2 regions of the Kurthia sp. FSL E2-0154 genome follow, and region 2 is predicted to be linked to the other one. Evidence: riboswitches for the same ligand, from Rfam matches in the RefSeq annotation. Region 2 holds a riboswitch; the other holds the start of a gene.
What was found. Region 2 has a riboswitch for thiamine pyrophosphate ahead of tenA (thiaminase II). Riboswitches for the same ligand answer to the same signal wherever they lie in the genome.

Region 1: linked by a shared signal. The riboswitch ahead of MHB75_RS04785 (ABC transporter ATP-binding protein) and the one ahead of tenA (thiaminase II) in region 2 are both predicted to bind thiamine pyrophosphate.

The regions. Positions count from the first base shown of each region.
Region 1 covers NZ_JBBOPO010000001.1:995,593-1,004,394, forward strand. Annotated here, with positions in the region: gene MHB75_RS04775 (RNA polymerase sigma factor) at 110-616, shown strand; gene MHB75_RS04780 (TIGR04104 family putative zinc finger protein) at 603-1,886, shown strand; TPP riboswitch at 1,949-2,057, shown strand; TPP riboswitch at 2,123-2,230, shown strand; gene MHB75_RS04785 (ABC transporter ATP-binding protein) at 2,252-3,028, shown strand; gene MHB75_RS04790 (ABC transporter permease) at 3,025-3,765, shown strand; gene MHB75_RS04795 (ABC transporter substrate-binding protein) at 3,765-4,760, shown strand; gene MHB75_RS04800 (thiamine phosphate synthase) at 4,761-5,339, shown strand; gene thiO (glycine oxidase ThiO) at 5,326-6,405, shown strand; gene thiS (sulfur carrier protein ThiS) at 6,390-6,590, shown strand; gene MHB75_RS04815 (thiazole synthase) at 6,592-7,362, shown strand; gene MHB75_RS04820 (ThiF family adenylyltransferase) at 7,355-8,365, shown strand; gene MHB75_RS04825 (GNAT family N-acetyltransferase) at 8,410-8,781, shown strand; gene MHB75_RS15080 (GNAT family N-acetyltransferase) at 8,772-8,802, shown strand, end outside.
Region 2 covers NZ_JBBOPO010000001.1:817,390-826,191, forward strand. Annotated here, with positions in the region: gene MHB75_RS03875 (2-isopropylmalate synthase) at 1-1,468, shown strand, start outside; TPP riboswitch at 1,536-1,639, shown strand; gene tenA (thiaminase II) at 1,739-2,437, shown strand; gene MHB75_RS03885 (sensor domain-containing diguanylate cyclase) at 2,544-4,358, shown strand; gene MHB75_RS03890 (MarR family winged helix-turn-helix transcriptional regulator) at 4,482-4,913, shown strand; gene MHB75_RS03895 (ring-cleaving dioxygenase) at 4,932-5,918, shown strand; gene pfkB (1-phosphofructokinase) at 6,086-7,000, shown strand; gene MHB75_RS03905 (PTS fructose transporter subunit IIABC) at 7,013-8,802, shown strand, end outside.

The sequences.
Region 1 (8,802 bases), 180 kb from region 2:
TCCCAATCATTCAATAGATAGCTTTTTTATTTTTAAAAATATTTTCAAAAAAATGAAACCTTTTATAAAAAGTATGCGACGATAGAGGTGAAAGGGTGAAAATATGACGATGGAAGAACTGATTGAGGCATATGCAGATTATTGTTATCGTGTTGCTTTTATTTATGTAAAAGACTGCGGAGCAGCAGAAGAAATTGTACAAGATGTTCTACTCGCACATTATCGAAATGAACATGCTTTTGAACAACGTGCCTCTTTAAAGACCTATTTAGCCAAAATAACGGTACATAAAAGTCAAGATTATTTACGAAAAAAGAAAGGGAAGTGGCGCTTCTTTTTTACAAAAGAGAAGGAAGTCGACATAGGCGATTCGACGATTAACCCAGCGAATCTTTATGGAAGAAAAGAAAGAAATGGAGAAGTAGTAGATGCTGTTTTACAACTAGATGAAAAGTATCGTGCCATTATTTTATTTCATTATTTTGAGGAATATACGCTTGCAGAAATTAGTGAGATTTTATCGATTCCACTGAACACTGTAAAAACGCGTCACCAGCGTGCGAAACAGCAACTCAAACAATCGTTAAAGGAGGTTTATTTTGATGAAGAATTTTAAACAATCATTTCAACGAGAGATGAATCAATATAAAATGTCAGAACAGGTAAAAGAGCGAATGATTCAAAAAGGAAAAAAAGAGAGAAGAAAAGTCATCTATAAACCACTCCTATTAACTGCTTGTATGATGGTCGTATTCGCTGGCATTCTTCTTATGATTTTCCAACAACAAACGACACGTGTTGGACAAGCAGAAGATGGGATTCAGTCGATTCGAATTGATACAGAAGCACGTTATGAAGAAGACGGAACAACATTAACGAATCGATGGTTTTCAAGCGAGCGAGAACTATCTTCTTCTAAATTTGAAACATTTCAAAAAAAATTAAAGGCGAGTCCTGTTATAAAAAAAGAAATAGAACCACCTTCTTTATACTATGTTGTCGAAGTAACGAAAGAGAACAACGAAGTCGAAACCTTTTTACTATTTTCGAATGACGAGGATACACAGTATTATGTAAAAGAACTTGATACAGATAAGATTTATAAATGGTCTGACAGTGTAGAGGAAACGGAACTCTTTTTCAAATTAAAACCAAGTGTTATGGAGATAGCACTCATCGCATTTATTTTATGTATACCCACTTTATTTTCAACATTATTCATTGAAAAAGAGAAGAAAGAATCCTATGAATATCAAAATAAAGTGAAAAATATCTTCGGGAAAATAATCCTCTTTTTGAACTTGTTATTAGCAGGGTATATCTATTTGAAAACCCAAAATATTTTTTATTGTGTATTAATCGGTATATTTGTATCAATTATTGGTACATTCAATAAAAACCATATTCGAATGAGCCGTCCAAATGCCATGAAGTTATTAGAAGGAACGAAAGATATACTGGGGTACACATATGCCTTTACAATATTTATTTTTATACTGTACCGTAATCAAAACGCTCTATACGTAGGAATTGCTTTTATTGTTTTAAGCTTTATTTTATGGCTTGTCATGAAAAATCGTGAGGAGGTAACTTGTCCACATTGCGACGAAGTGCTCGACTATCGGACGGCGTGGAAACTTCAGTGGGGTATGAAGAAATATCAAACATGTGAACATTGTGCACAACCGATTTATTTAAATAAAAGGCGCATTGATCTACAAGGCTTCCTGCTAAGTCTTGTGTTAGGCGCATTGTCAATCGGAGCGAATCTATACGGAATTCACATAGCGTATATTATTGGTGTCATCATCGTGTATGTTCTTTACTTTATATTATTTTCACCGCTCTTTATTCGTGTCGACAAAGAGGATAAACCACTTTGGTAATGAAAATAAAACCAACTATTGCATAAATTACTAGGGAGTGCTATACTCACCTTAACAAAATCATAGTGTGCTAGGAGTGCTGGTGTTGCCAGCTGAGATGGAGCCGTAAGCTCTGGATTCTTTCAACCTGATCTAGTTCATACTAGCGTAGGGAAGCCGTTTCGACCGAAAAAACAATTTCAGGTCCCTGTTTCGATACGTGTATGGAGACAGGGGCTTTTTCTAATTTCATAATGCTTCACCACTAGGGGTGCCGTTTTTACGTGCTGAGAGAGGTTTCAATATCTTAACCCTTATTACCTGATCTAGTTCGGACTAGCGTAGGGAAGTGGCATGCGATGATTCTGTCATTTGCAGCCATTTCGATTCTTTGTCGAGATGGCTTTTTTTATAGAGGAGGAAGATCATTGGAGAGTTTAGCTTTACAAGATGTCTGTTTTCGTTACGAAGAACAACCCATTTTAGACCATGTTCATTTTTCCATTCAAGAAGGTGAATTCGTTTCGTTAATTGGTCCGAGTGGTTGCGGAAAAAGTACGATTTTTCGTCTCATTACAGGTCTATCTCAGGCACAGTCGGGACAAGTGACCGTAGCGAAACAACCTGTAGGCTATATGCCACAGCAAGATTTACTGCTCCCTTGGCGAACCGTATTACAAAATACATTGTTGCCATTAGAATGTCAGCGAATACCGAAAAAGAGAGCAGAAGAACAGAGTAAGGCGTTACTCGAGGAATTTGGTCTAGGAGCTTACATGCATAAAAAACCAAAAGACTTATCGGGTGGCATGCGTCAACGTGTTGCATTCATTCGTGCATTGAATGCTTCACAAGATGTACTGTTACTCGATGAACCATTTAGTGCGCTCGATGCACTGACGAAGATGGAGTTACAAGATTGGTTATACATACAAGCGAAGAAATGGCGTAAAACCATTTTATTTATTACGCATGATGTGGATGAAGCGCTCTATTTATCAGATCGTATTCTAACTGTACAGCAGACACCAATTCATACGCTACACGAAACGATTGTCCCAATGGAACATAAAAGACAGCGTTCAGATTTAGCAAGTAAGGAGGTGCAAGACGTGAAGCAACAACTGATTCACATGTTGCAACAAGGACGTCAGCAATTATGAGAAAAAATGCACCTGCGATTTATGTGAGTGTGGGACTGCTACTCATTTGGGAAGTATTTGCGCGCTGGCTAAATGAGATGTACATCTTACCGTCTCCAACGGCCATCTTACAAAAGATGTGGGATTTTAGAGAAGCTCTATTTACCGTCCATTTACCTGCAACACTACAAGTACTTTGGATTGGTTTACTAATTTCAATTATTTTAGGCATTGGTCTCGCGATTATGATGCACCTCAGTCATTGGTCGGAGCGCGCATTCTATCCGCTACTCGTCGCGTCACAGACGATTCCCATTACAGCACTCGCGCCCATTTTTGTTTTATGGTTCGGTTACACGATTTGGAGTAAGGTGCTTGTGACCGTCCTCATTGCGTTTTTCCCGATTGCGATGAGTATGTTTGATGGACTGCGTAGCACAAAGCGTGAACTAGAAGAACTCATGCGAACGTACGGGGCGACAAAATGGCAAATTTTTTGGAAGCTACAACTTCCGTCAGCGCTACCACAGCTATTCTCTGCTTTTAAAATCGCTGTACCGCTCAGTATTATCGGCGCAGCTGTTGGGGAGTGGCTCGGAGCACAGGCAGGTCTCGGTTACTTCAGTAAACGAATGATGACACAGTTAGACGGAGCAGGTGTATTTGCGCCCATCGTTCTATTATCTACGATGGCGATCATCGCTGTCTTCATCATTCGAATCATTGAAAAAAAATATATCGTTTGGAGGAAAGATTAATGCGTTTGATGAAATTTTTTGTACTATGTAGTTTGTTAGTTGTCGTATTAGCAGGTTGTTCAAGTAAAGCAAAAGATGGTAAAGAATTAAAAGAAGTGACAGTTATGCTCGATTGGTATCCGAATGCGATTCATAGCTTTCTCTATGTAGCGATGGAAAAAGGTTATTTTAAAGAAAAAGGACTTGATGTCAAACTACAATATCCATCGAATCCAACAGACCCACTGACTTTAACAGCTGCTGGAAAATCAACCATTGGTATTTACTATCAGCAAGATGTCATTATGGCACGTGCGAATGAAGGAGTTCCAATTCAGTCGATTGGTACGATTGTCCAATCACCACTTAGTCAATTGATGTCACTAAAAGAATCGAATATTCAGCGCCCACGCGATTTAGAAGGAAAAACAGTTGGTTATGGCGGTACACCATTAAGTGAAGCGACAATTAAAGCGATGGTAAAAGAAGATGGGGGCGACCCGAATCAAGTGAAGTTAGTCGACGTCGGCTTTGAATTAGTATCCGCACTCATTACGAAAAAAGTGGATGTTTTAGCAGGTGGTCTAATTAACCATGAGCTACCTGTCATGGAGGAAAAGGGCTATCCGATTTCAACAATGGACCCATCGGAATTCGGTGTACCAAAGAGTCATGAAATCGTCTTCGTAGCAAGTGACCGTACGATTGCGAAAGACGAAGCAACATTAAAAGCATTTTTAGAAGCAGCGAAACAAGGATTTGATTATACGAAGAAGAATCCAGATGAATCGCTTGCTATTCTATTAGATCATCAAGAGAAAGACCAATTCCCACTGACGAAAAGTATCGAGGAAAAAAGCTTGAAGATTGTAACAGATAAGATGGAGACGAAGGAAGAGCCGTTCTTATCGGATAATCCAGCCAGCTGGGAAAAGCAAAATGAGTGGCTCGTTCAACAAAAAATTGCCGACAAAATGGTGCCAACAGACGAGCTATATAAAGAACTGGTGAAGTAGATGAAGATTCATGTTCTTTCAGATGGCAAGCAGACGAATGAACAGTTTGTAAAACGTGTCATGCAGGCAGAAACCGAAATAGACGCGCTACATTTTCGTGAATATGAGCGCACAGCAAAGGAGTTATACCAGCTTATAGATCAGTGTCTACAAGCTGGTTTTCCCCTTCATAAAATGGTCGTCCATGATCGGTTAGATGTTGCCCATGCACATCAAATTCAAACCGTTCAAGTTGGTTACAGAAGTCTACCTATTCCCGTAATTCGCGTGCGCTTTTCAGAATTTTCAATTATCGAATCAGTTCATTCTATTGAAGAATTACATAAGAGTGAGGCGGATCAATGTATGTTATCACCGATTTTTCATACAAGTTGTAAAAAAGATGCGATTCCTTTAGCAGCAGATATTCTCCAAACAGCGAAGCGTCCGTATATTGCATTAGGAGGGATTACGCCCCACAACGTACATCTTGTGAAAAGTGAAAGAATAGCGATTCGCTCGGGTTTTTGGGAGGCAGAAAATGGTTGTGACATATTAAAAATTTATCGTGAAATGAGGGAGAACTATGAAGAATTATGATGTCATCATCATTGGCGGCGGTGCAATCGGCAGTTCAATCGCCTATTCGCTTTCTAAACGAAACAAGCGAGTAGCCATCATCGAAAAACAGATGATTGGCAGTGGTGCTTCATCTGCGGCTGCTGGTTTACTCGGTGTACAAGCAGAGTGGGATGCGGAAGATCCTCTCTTTCATCTCGCGCAAAAAAGCCGCCGCTTATTTCCGAAACTTCAAGAAGAAATTCGTACACTCTCAGGCATTGATATTGGTTATGAGCAAAAAGGGATCTTGCGCATCGCTCATACAGAACAAGAACTCGCGCGCATTCATGACATTATGAACTGGCAAAGTGCGTGTGGTGAAGTGTGTGAAGCGATGACGATGACACAAGTACAGCAGATAGAGCCAGCAGTGTCATCTAAATTATATGGTGGTGTTTTTTGCCGAGATGATGGGCATGTACTTGCAAAGGACTTAACAAAAGGCTATGCCGCGAGCGCTGCAGCATTAGGTTGTGACATTTACGAATATACGGAAGTGACCCAGATTATAGAACAGCAAGGAGAAGTATGTGGCGTGCAAACAACAGCAGGCATGTTGGAAGCGAAACAAATCATACTAGCAACGGGCGTATCGAATCAGCCGCTGCAACAACATTTTGAAATTGAAGCGATTCCTGTGAAGGGGGAAGTCGTTTGCTTGCATAGTTATGAACCGATTTTACAAGTGCCACTATTTCGAGAACGATTTTATATTGCACCAAAACGAGGCGGTCATTACGTCATTGGGGCAACGATGAAGCGAGGTGACGTAACAAAGCACGTGGAAGCAGCGAGTGTGCAACATCTATTAAATCAAGCTTTTGAACTTGTACCAGCACTTCAACAGGCGACCTTTAAAACGAGCTGGGCAGGTTTGCGTCCAGACTGTTCTTTAGAACGACCACTTATGGCACAACACGCGACAACAAAAGGATTATGGTGTGCGGTTGGACATTACAGGAATGGTATTTTACTCAGTGCCATTACAGGTGAATATATGGCAAATCAATTAGAGGAGGTGACAAATACGTGCAATTACGTGTAAATGGTCATTTTATTGATGTACCAGAGGAAGTACAGACAGTCGCAGCACTTGTCGATTTTTTAGCACTTCAATCGAAAGTCATCATTGTGGAACAAAACGGTGTCATTTTGCAGGCAGATGAGCATGAACGAGCAATTCAACCAAGCGATTCATTCGAAATCGTAACATTCGTAGGAGGCGGTTAATATGTTAACTATTGGAGAAAAACAATTCACATCACGTTTATTATTAGGAACAGGGAAATTTACAGATTTTGATGTACAACAACAGGCGATTGCAGCGTCGGAAACAGAAATCCTTACATTCGCAGTTCGTCGTATGAATATTTTTGAACCGACACAACCGAATTTATTAGAAAAAATTGATGTATCAAAATATACACTATTACCGAATACAGCAGGTGCAAAAACGGCAGAAGAAGCAGTTCGCATTGCACAACTCGCAAAAGCATCTGGGTTATGTGACATGATTAAAGTCGAAGTGATTGGTTGTGACCGTAGTTTATTACCAGATCCAATTGAAACATTGAAAGCAACCGAAAAATTATTAGAACTTGGCTTTATCGTATTACCTTATACGTCAGATGACGTAGTACTCGCACGCCATTTACAAGAGCTTGGTGCACATGCCATCATGCCAGGTGCTTCACCAATCGGTTCAGGACAAGGTGTTATTAATCCGCTGAACTTACAATTCATTATGGAACAATCAACAGTGCCTGTCATTGTCGATGCAGGGATTGGCACACCAGCAGATGCAGCTTATGCAATGCAGTTAGGTGCAGACGGTGTCTTATTAAATACAGCAGTAAGTGGCGCACAAAATCCAATTCAAATGGCACGCGCAATGAAGTATGCGATTGAAGCAGGGCGCATGGGGTATGAAGCAGGAGCCATTCCGAAAAAAGAATATGGTATTGCGAGTAGTCCGCAAAAAGGAATGAGTCCGATTGGATAGTGTACGTTATTCACGTCAAATTCTGTTTGAACCGATTGGCACAACAGGGCAGCAAGCATTACAAGATGCACATATCCTTGTGATTGGTCTTGGTGCATTAGGCAGCCAAATAACAGAACAATGTGTGCGAGCAGGTGTTGGACATCTGTCGATTGTTGACCGAGATTATGTCGACTACTCCAATTTACAACGTCAAACACTCTATCATGAACAAGATGCTGAACAAGGTTTGCCAAAGGCGGTTGCCGCACATCAACATCTACGCGCCATCAATCAATCCGTTCAAATTGATGCGTACATAGAAGATGTCAGTCCTACTTTTTTAACACAATTTAAACAAGTCGACGTCATCATCGATGCGACAGATAATTTTGATATTCGTTTTATAGTCAACGACTTCGCCTATCAGCAACAGATTCCATGGATTTACGGTGCATGTGTCGGTTCATACGGTCTTTCCTATACTTTTTTACCGAATGAGACACCCTGCTTACATTGTTTAATGCAAAAGATTCCACTTGGCAGTGCGACGTGTGACACAGCGGGAATTATCGCACCTGCTGTATCACAAGTTGTCGTCTGGCAAATGACGGAACTATTAAAAATTCTAGCAAAACAATATGATGCACTACGCGGTACACTTATTTCAACAGATTTATGGAAGAATGAAATAGCCGAAGTGCGTGTACAAAGCTTAAAAGATCCAGCTTGTCCTTGTTGCTCATCTCATGCGACACATCCGTATTTACAAGCAGACAATCAACTGAAAACAGCGATATTGTGTGGACGTGATACGGTTCAATTGCGTATGAATCAACGAGAAAATTGGTCTTTAGCTCAGTTTGCAGAAACATTACAAGGGCAAAATTATACACAAAATAACTACCTCATTCGCATTGAGGCAAAGCCCTATACACTCGTCGTATTTCAAGACGGACGTGTATTTGTTCATGGTACAAAAGATATTCTCACTGCAAAAAAGTTATATTACAAATATTTTTAACCAGAATACTTTAGCTTGGGTATAATAAGTATGAGGTGAAGAACATGGTTGAATATATAAAACCAACAGTAGAAGATGCGGCAGAGATTGTTGCATTTTATAATCGTGTCGGCGGTGAAACATCGTATTTAAGTTTTGAACAAGAAGAGTATCCATTAACAGTGGAAGAACAGCGTGAAGCGATTGAGCGTGACGCACAAGATAATAGTCAGTATATGCTACTTGTGAAAGATGAAGGACGTATTATTGCGATTGGTACGATGACTACATCCCACAAAATAAAAGCACGTCATGTAACGGAGCTTGGTATTGTCGTTGAAAAAGCGCAGCATAGCAAGGGAATTGGTACAATTCTCATGAAGAAGCGCTCGTTCAATGGGCGAGAGAGCAGCTATTCATTACGAAGATTCGTTTAGATACGCGTGCAGATAACTTAA
Region 2 (8,802 bases):
AAAATTACAAGTAGATATTATCGAAGCAGGATTCCCCGCTTCATCAGAAGGCGATTTCAATGCAGTAAAGCAAATTGCACAAAAAGTTGGTAACACAGACGATATTATGATTACGGCATTAGCGCGTGCAGTGAAAGCGGATATTGATTCAGTTTACAATGCTGTAAAATACGCAGAAAACCCAATGATTCACATGGTACTTGGTACATCGGATATTCACGTAGAGAAAAAATTCTCAAAATCAAAAGATCAAATTCTACAAATTGGTGTAGATGCAGTAAAATACGCAAAAACACTTTTACCACAAGTCCAATATTCAACAGAAGATGCATCGCGTTCTGATTTTGAATATTTATGGAAAACAATTGAAGCCGTAATGAAAGCTGGCGCAACGATGATTAATGTACCAGATACTGTTGGATACGCAGTGCCAGAAGAATTCGGTGAAATGATTGGTAAATTAAATGACCGTATGAAAAACTTAGATGATTCTGTATTACTAAGCGTTCACTGTCATAACGACTTAGGTATGGCAACAGCGAATACACTTGCGGCAATTAAAAATGGCGCGGATAAAGTAGAGTGTACAATTAACGGAATCGGTGAGCGTGCGGGTAACGCAGCACTTGAAGAAGTCGTAATGGCACTATCTACACGTTCAAACTATTTCAATGCACATACACGAGTCAATAAGAAAGAGATTATGAACACGTCGCGTATTGTTTCAAGCTTAATGGGACTTGATGTACAAGTAAATAAAGCTATCACAGGCGATAATGCCTTTGCGCATTCATCTGGTATTCACCAAGATGGTCTATTAAAATCACGTGATGCTTATGAAATCGTGAGCCCAACAGAGGTTGGTTTAGACGATATGGAATTAGTATTAACAGCTCGTTCTGGTCGTCATGCGGTGAAAAATGCACTTGAAAACTTAGCGTTAGGCAACTTAACACCAGATCAATTTGAAGAGGTTTTTGCGGATTTCTTAAAGTTGGCTGATACGAAAAAAGAAGTGTATAACCACGACCTATTCATTTTAGTAGAAAATTATTTCAAACGTACAAATGAAGATGCAAAAGTTGCGCTTCATAGTGACGCTTTCTACCACTTAGAAGACATTCAAGTGATTTCGAATCAAATCTTCCCGTCTGCAAGTGTGAAGGTACGTCGCGGTGAGGAAGTACTGAAAGCAGCGACAGTTGGCTCAGGTTCAATTGATGCATTGTATTCAGCGCTACAAGAAGTAACAGCATTCGAAGTAAAGCTACTTGAATATAAAATTTCAAGTGTGACACGCGGTAAAGAAGCTATCGGTAAAGTGAAGTTACAAGTTGAATATGAAGGCGAAACATATATTGCAAAAGCTTCTGATACAGATGTCATTAAAGCGAGTGCACTTGCTTATATTAATGCGATTAATACGATTGTTGTCGATCAGTTCATCTCGATTCCAGAACCTGTTTAAAAAATCGCTTGACTTTCCAATTGTTGTCATAGATGATAGGTATGTACTAACAATTAAATACACAAACAATCACTACTAGGGGTGCCATATAGAATTGGCTGAGAGAGCAGTAGCTTAACCCTCTAACTTGATACAGTTCGCACTGTCGTAAGGAAGAAGTGACATTTTTAGCATATTATTTGCAGGTCATTCTCTGTCTTTTACGATTTTCGTAATGCGGTGAGTGGCCTTTTTGTTTCCTTCGTGTTTGTGAAAAGGGAGAGAAAAAAGATGAAGTTTTCAGAGCAATTAATTGAGGAAATTCGACCGATTTGGCGTGCAAATCACGCACATCCATTCGTACAAGGAATTGGTCACGGAACATTAGAACCAGAGAAATTCCGTCACTACATGATTCAAGATTATTTATATTTAATTCAATATGCAAAAGTATTTGCGATTGGGATTCAAAAAGCACGCGATTTAGATGTTATGACACGCTTGTCAGCTTCAGTCCATCATACGCTATCAATTGAGATGGCCTTACATCGTAAATATGCAGAGCGTTTTGGGATTTCAGAGCAAGAGATGCGTGAAGCAAAAGAAGCGCCGACAACGATAGCTTATACTCGTTATATGTTATCAGAAGCGCAGAATGGCTCACTTGCGCATGTGATCGCAGCTATCTTACCATGTGCTTGGAGCTATTTAGAGATTGGACGTGAACTCGCACAAATTCCTGGAGCTGTCGATCATCCACTTTACGGTGACTGGGTGCGTATGTATAGTGAACCGGCATTTGAACATAGCGCACAAGATATGATTGATTTGATGGATGAGTTAGCAGCTGATTTAACAGGTGATGAACTGGCACATGTTAAAGAAATTTTCTTACAAACAACTCGCTTTGAATATTTGTTCTGGGAGATGGGAAACACAATTTCTCACTGGCCTCAGGAACTTCAAGCTGACAAAATCAGTTCTATATAATAGAATGAACACCCACTGAAATTTATTCGGTGGGTGTTTTTTGATGAATAAGTAGTAATTTTATAAGAAAAAGGGAATAACTAACGGAGGTAAAGGAGGGGCGTAAATGAAAAAATGGTTTGTATCACTTTTATCATTCTGTATACTTTTTATGACGTACGCTCCGATGAGTTTTGCTACCACAATGACAACACATGATTTTCGTCATTCAAATTACGATACTTTTTATGAAAATTTAAATGGAAACTGGAACTTTATACGTGGTGAATTATTTGATCCACAAGATATGAAAGAAGAAATTAAGCTTGGAAACAGCGATATTGTCAAAGTACCTTATATGCTAAATCAGCGTTTAAATATTGCCTCTGATCGTGCGACTTATAGTACAACGATTAAAGTTCCTGAATCTTTTGTTGGCCGCTATTTAAAATTTTATATACCTTTTCAATATAGTAGCTATAATTTATATGTAAATAATGTACTTATCAAAGAGAATGGAAGCCTCCTAAAAAGTAATAAGACAGCTGTACAACAAATGAAACCACAAATACCTGGTTTTCGCGTAGATCAAACGACGCTGCAAATTACGTTTCAAGTGATTAGTTTTGAGAATGTAAGCGGTGGTTTGAGGAAAAGTATATCTATCGGTAATGAACAAATTATCGTAAAAAAACAACAGCAACATGAGTTTTGGCAAGTCTTTTTAATTGGCTATATTACATTAACCGCATGTATTTCATTGCTTTTTTATGCATTTAGAAGAAAACAAAAGGAATTTTTAGCTTATGGCATATTTTGTGCAGCAACAAGTCTATGGGGTTTTTTTACAGACTATTATTTATATACAGCCTTTTTAAACCAACTAGACTGGAGTCTGGCTCTTCGTCTGACATTCATTATGCCTGAAATTGTTATGTTGTTCTATGTAGGTTATGTATCTAAAATGTTTAGCGAAGCGATCCCGAAAAAATTGATTACTTTTTATAACGATATAATGATTGTAATTATTTTCTTTACGGCATTTTCTTCTACGGTCATGTATCAAAAATTATTTAATATTATTTTGATTTTTATGTATGTTTTTTATCTCTTTTTACTTGTAAGTGTTATTAGAAAAATAAATTGGCATGATTTGACACAAGTGATTACACTTGTGGGGATACTATTAGTATTTGTAGGGGCCATACATGACATGATTCGCATTTCGGCAGCTGGAAATTCAATTCATCTTACTTTTATCATGTTAGGCATTTTTATTAGTATCCAATGTATACTATTTTGTCGGAAATTTGCTCTACAATGGTTACAAGTTGAACAATTAAATAAAGAATTGATTTCTCTCAATGAATCTTTGGATGAAAAAATTCGCATCCGAACGAAACAATTGGAAGAAAGTAATGAAAAATTACGTGAACTAGCTTTATTAGATAGTCTTACAGGAGTTTTTAATCGTCATTATTTAAGTAGTAGTTTAGAAAAGTTATATAAACACTATAAAGACACGAACATACCTTTTGCTATTTTAATTTTAGATGTCGATGAGTTTAAAAAATATAATGACTATTATGGTCATATTTTAGGTGATCAATTATTAAAAAATCTTGTAAAAATTTTAACAGATGCGTTACCTGATCGTGCGGAATTAACGCGTTATGGTGGAGAAGAATTCGTTGTGTTGTTAGATGCTACGACTTATAGTGAAGCTTTCGATATTGCAGAGTATATGAGAAATGCAGTTGAAAAAGCAGAGCTAGAACATTTAGGACGTGAATGTAAAATTGTAACAATTAGTGTAGGAGGAGTTGCGTTGACAGAAGCGCGATTTACTAATACAACTGAATTTTTAAAAATAGCAGACCAACAGTTATATGAAGCAAAAAATGCAGGGCGCAACTGTGTTCGAGTAAAAAATTTACATTAGCAAACACAACTTATAGTGTGAGAATTCATGCTGTAAGTTGTGTCTTTTTTAATTGACAGTATTTTTAATCCATGTTATCTTTAATTCAAGATATTTTAATTCGAGATAAAAGGAGTGGATAAAATGTCAAAAGAATTATCGCTAAAAGCATTGACGGTTCTACTTCGAGCATCTCAGACAGTTGAAGAAGTTTTGCGAAAGGACATGCAACGTTATCAACTGAACTTAACTGAATTTGCGGTATTAGAACTACTTTATCATAAAGGAGATCAACCGATTCAACGCATTGGTGAGAAGATTTTAATTACGAGTGGCAGTATCACATATGTTGTTGATAAATTACAACAAAAAGGCTATGTCGAGCGCGTAGCCTGTCCAACCGATCGACGCGTCACATTTGCAGCACTTACAGAAGAAGGACGCTCATTTATTGAACGTATTTTTCCACAACATGAAGCATTAGTGGAAAAACTATTTGATGTGGTAGATGAACATGACAAACAACAGCTTATTGCAGCCTTAAAAACAGTAGGATTACACGCCAAAAATATGTAATTAACGGAGGAAATAATCATGAATCAACAATTAAAAGGTATCCATCACGTCACAGCTATTACAAGTAGCGCAGAAAAAAACTATGAATTTTTTACGAATGTATTAGGTATGCGTTTAGTGAAAAAAACAGTCAATCAAGATGATATTCAAACATACCATACATTCTTTGCGGATGACCGTGGTTCAGCTGGAACAGATATGACATTCTTCGACTTCCCAGGTATTCCAAAAGGAACACATGGTACAAACGAAATTTCACGTACAGGTTTCCGTGTACCAGATGACGCAGCACTTGAATATTGGGCAAAACGCTTTACACGTTTAGGTGTAAAACACGACGGTATTCAAACACAATTCGGTGTCAAAGTATTACCATTTACTGATTTTGATGATCAACGATACCAACTTGTATCAGATGAACATAATGAAGGGATTAAAAGTGGTACACCATGGCAAAACGGTCCAATCCCACTTGAATATGCGATTACTGGCTTAGGACCAATCGAAATTACCATTGCTGATTTTAAATATTTTAAAATGATGCTAGAACAAGCACTATTATTTAAAGAAGTCGCACAAGAAGGAGACTTTCATCTATTTGAAGTAGGAACAGGCGGAAATGGTGCGCGTGTTATTGTGAAACACGATGAAACATCACCAAATGGTCGACAAGGTTTTGGAACTGTTCACCATGCGGCGTTCCGAGTAGAGGACCGTGAAGTGTTAGACTACTGGACAAAACGAATGGAAGAAATCGGATTTAATACATCGGGTTATGTGAATCGTCACTTCTTTGAATCACTTTATGCACGTGTAGCACAAGGCATTCTATTTGAGTTCGCAACGGACGGTCCAGGATTTATGGGAGATGAACCTTATGAAACATTGGGTGAAAAATTATCACTTCCACCATTCTTAGAACCAAAACGTGATTATATCGAAAGTGTTGTTCGTCATTTTGATACAGTGCGCTCAACAAAAACATTTGAAAAAGAATACGAATAATGAACAAGCGAGGATCATCTTTATAGGTGATTCTCTTTTTTTATATTAAATTTCTTCTGAAAGGGTAAAGGTATAGCAGTTATAACCAAATAGCGTTTTAATCCCGAATCCAATCGGGTAAAAGGTTATAGATTAGAGTATTAAAAAAGAGATGGAGGGGGGATTCGATGATTTACACTGTTACATTTGCACCGTCAATTGACTACATTCCATATGTAGATGATTTTCAAGCGAATACGTTAAACCGTGCAAAAGAAGTAAGTTATTACCCTGGTGGTAAAGGCATTAATATTTCACGTGTATTAAAACGAATGGAAGTAGACGCTACAGCACTTGGTTTTGTCGGTGGATTTACAGGTGATTATATTCAACAGTTTTTACAAAGAGAACAAGTACCTTCTGCATTCATTCAAGTAGATAGTGTAACGCGGATTAATGTCAAAATTAAATCACAGCAAGAGACGGAACTGAATGGCCCAGCACCCACACTGCAAAGTCAAGAAATAGAGCAACTACTACATTTTCTACAATTACACGCAAAAGAAGATGATTGGATTGTAGTCTCAGGAAGTATTCCAGAAACGGTGACGGATGAGTTCTTTGAACAACTTCAAAAAAGTTGTGCATTAACCGGTGCAAAGTGGGTACTCGATACGTCAGGACCACGCTTAAAACAACTTTTACAATATCAACCGTACTTTATTAAACCGAATCAGCACGAGTTAGGTGAATTAGTAGGAGATACAATCGACACATTGGAACAAGCTGTAGCACATGCAAAAAAATTAACAGAACAAGATGTATCACTTGTAATTGTATCGCTTGGTGGTGAAGGTGCAGTATGTGTGAGTAGTGACACACAATTTCTGGCAAAAGCTCCTAAAGGACAAGTTGTCAATACAGTAGGAGCTGGCGATTCACTTGTGGCAGGTATGGTTGCTCAATTAGCACAACAGCAAAGTTTACAAGATGCATTCTGTTACGGCGTTGCTTCAGGTAGTGCTACAGCTTTTAAAGAAGATTTATGCCATAAAGAAGAAGTAGAAAAACTCGTTCCACAAGTCGAAATTCAAACAATTTAAGAGGTGAAACGCATGAAAATTACAGAATTGATGCCTCTCGATACGATACAATTATCGCTGTCAGGTGGCACAAAAGGAGAAGTACTTGCAGAATTAGCAGATGTACTCGATCATGCAGGAAGGCTAAATAATCGAGATGACTTTTTAGCCGCAATTTTAAAGCGTGAAGAAGAAAGTACAACTGGCGTTGGTGATGGTATTGCGATTCCACATGCGAAAACAGCCGCTGTAAAAACTCCGACAATTGCTTTTGGGCGTAGTAAAAAAGGTGTGGATTATGCTTCGTTAGATGGTAAAAATGCGGACTTATTCTTTATGATTGCAGCGACAGATGGTGCAGGACAATTTCATTTAGAAGCATTATCTCGCTTGGCAGGGTTTTTAATGGATGCTAACTTTACAACTCGTCTACGTGAAGCGAAAACGAAGGAAGAAGTTTTATCGATTATTGAAGAAAAAGAAACAAATGAAGAAAAGCCCAAGCAAACGACTACTACTTCAAGTGAACAGCAATCAACAGGGAAGAAGGTTAAAATTCTTGCTGTAACAGCCTGTCCAACAGGTATTGCGCATACGTATATGGCAGCTGAAAAATTAGAAAATGTCGCAAAAGAAAAAGGAATCGACATTAAAGTTGAAACAAACGGTTCAAGTGGTGCACAAAATGTACTTACAAAAGCCGAAATTGAAGAAGCAGATGCGATTATTGTAGCCGCTGATACAAAAGTCGAAATGGCTCGTTTTGACGGTAAAAAAGTAATTCAAGTACCTGTTTCAAAAGCGATTTATGAAGCAGATCAATTACTAGAGCGTGCAGTAGAAGGAAATGCTTCTATCTTCCATTCCGACTCAGGAAAATCAACAGATGAACAAGACGGCGATGAGAAAAAAGGAATTGGATCTCAAATTTATAAACACTTAATGAATGGTGTATCGAACATGTTGCCATTCGTTGTCGGTGGTGGTATTTTAATTGCTTTATCTTTCTTCTGGGGTGTTAATTCTGCAGATAAAGATAGCTCACAATTTAACCAATTCGCCTATATGCTAAAAACTATTGGTGGCGATAATGCCTTCTATTTAATCGTTCCAGTCTTAGCAGGATTTATCGCAATGAGTATTGCAGACAGGCCAGGTTTTGCACCAGGTATGGTAGCAGGTTTACTTGCTATCACAGTTCAAAATAGCGAAGGAGCCAACTCAGGTTTCTTAGGTGGTTTGATCGCCGGTTTCTTAGCTGGTTATGTAGTAGAAGGCTTGAAAATTGTATTCAAAAAATTACCGAAATCTTTTGATGGATTAAAGCCAATTTTGCTATATCCAGTGTTTGGTATCGCAATATCCGGTATAGTCATGATGTTACTAAATCCACAATTAACGAAATTATATACCGCATTCTCGTCATTGCTTAATTCGTTGAATGGTTCAAACGCGATTATTTTAGGAATGGTTTTAGGTGCGATGATGGCATTTGACTTAGGTGGTCCACTTAATAAGGCAGCTTATACATTTGGTATTGCTATGCTTGAGGCAGGGAACTATGAGATTATGGCAGCTGTAATGGCTGGTGGTATGGTTCCGCCACTTGGCGTCGCTTTAGCAACAACAATCTTTAAAAATAAATTTACAAAAGCGGAACGTGAAACAGGTAAAACAAGTTATATTTTAGGTGCTTGTTTCATATCAGAAGGTGCGATTCCTTTCGCAGCGAGCGACCCACTACGTATGATTCCATCGTTCGTTGTCGGTGCAGCGATTACAGGTGGTTTATCGATGGCATTTAATATTGGATTACCTGTACC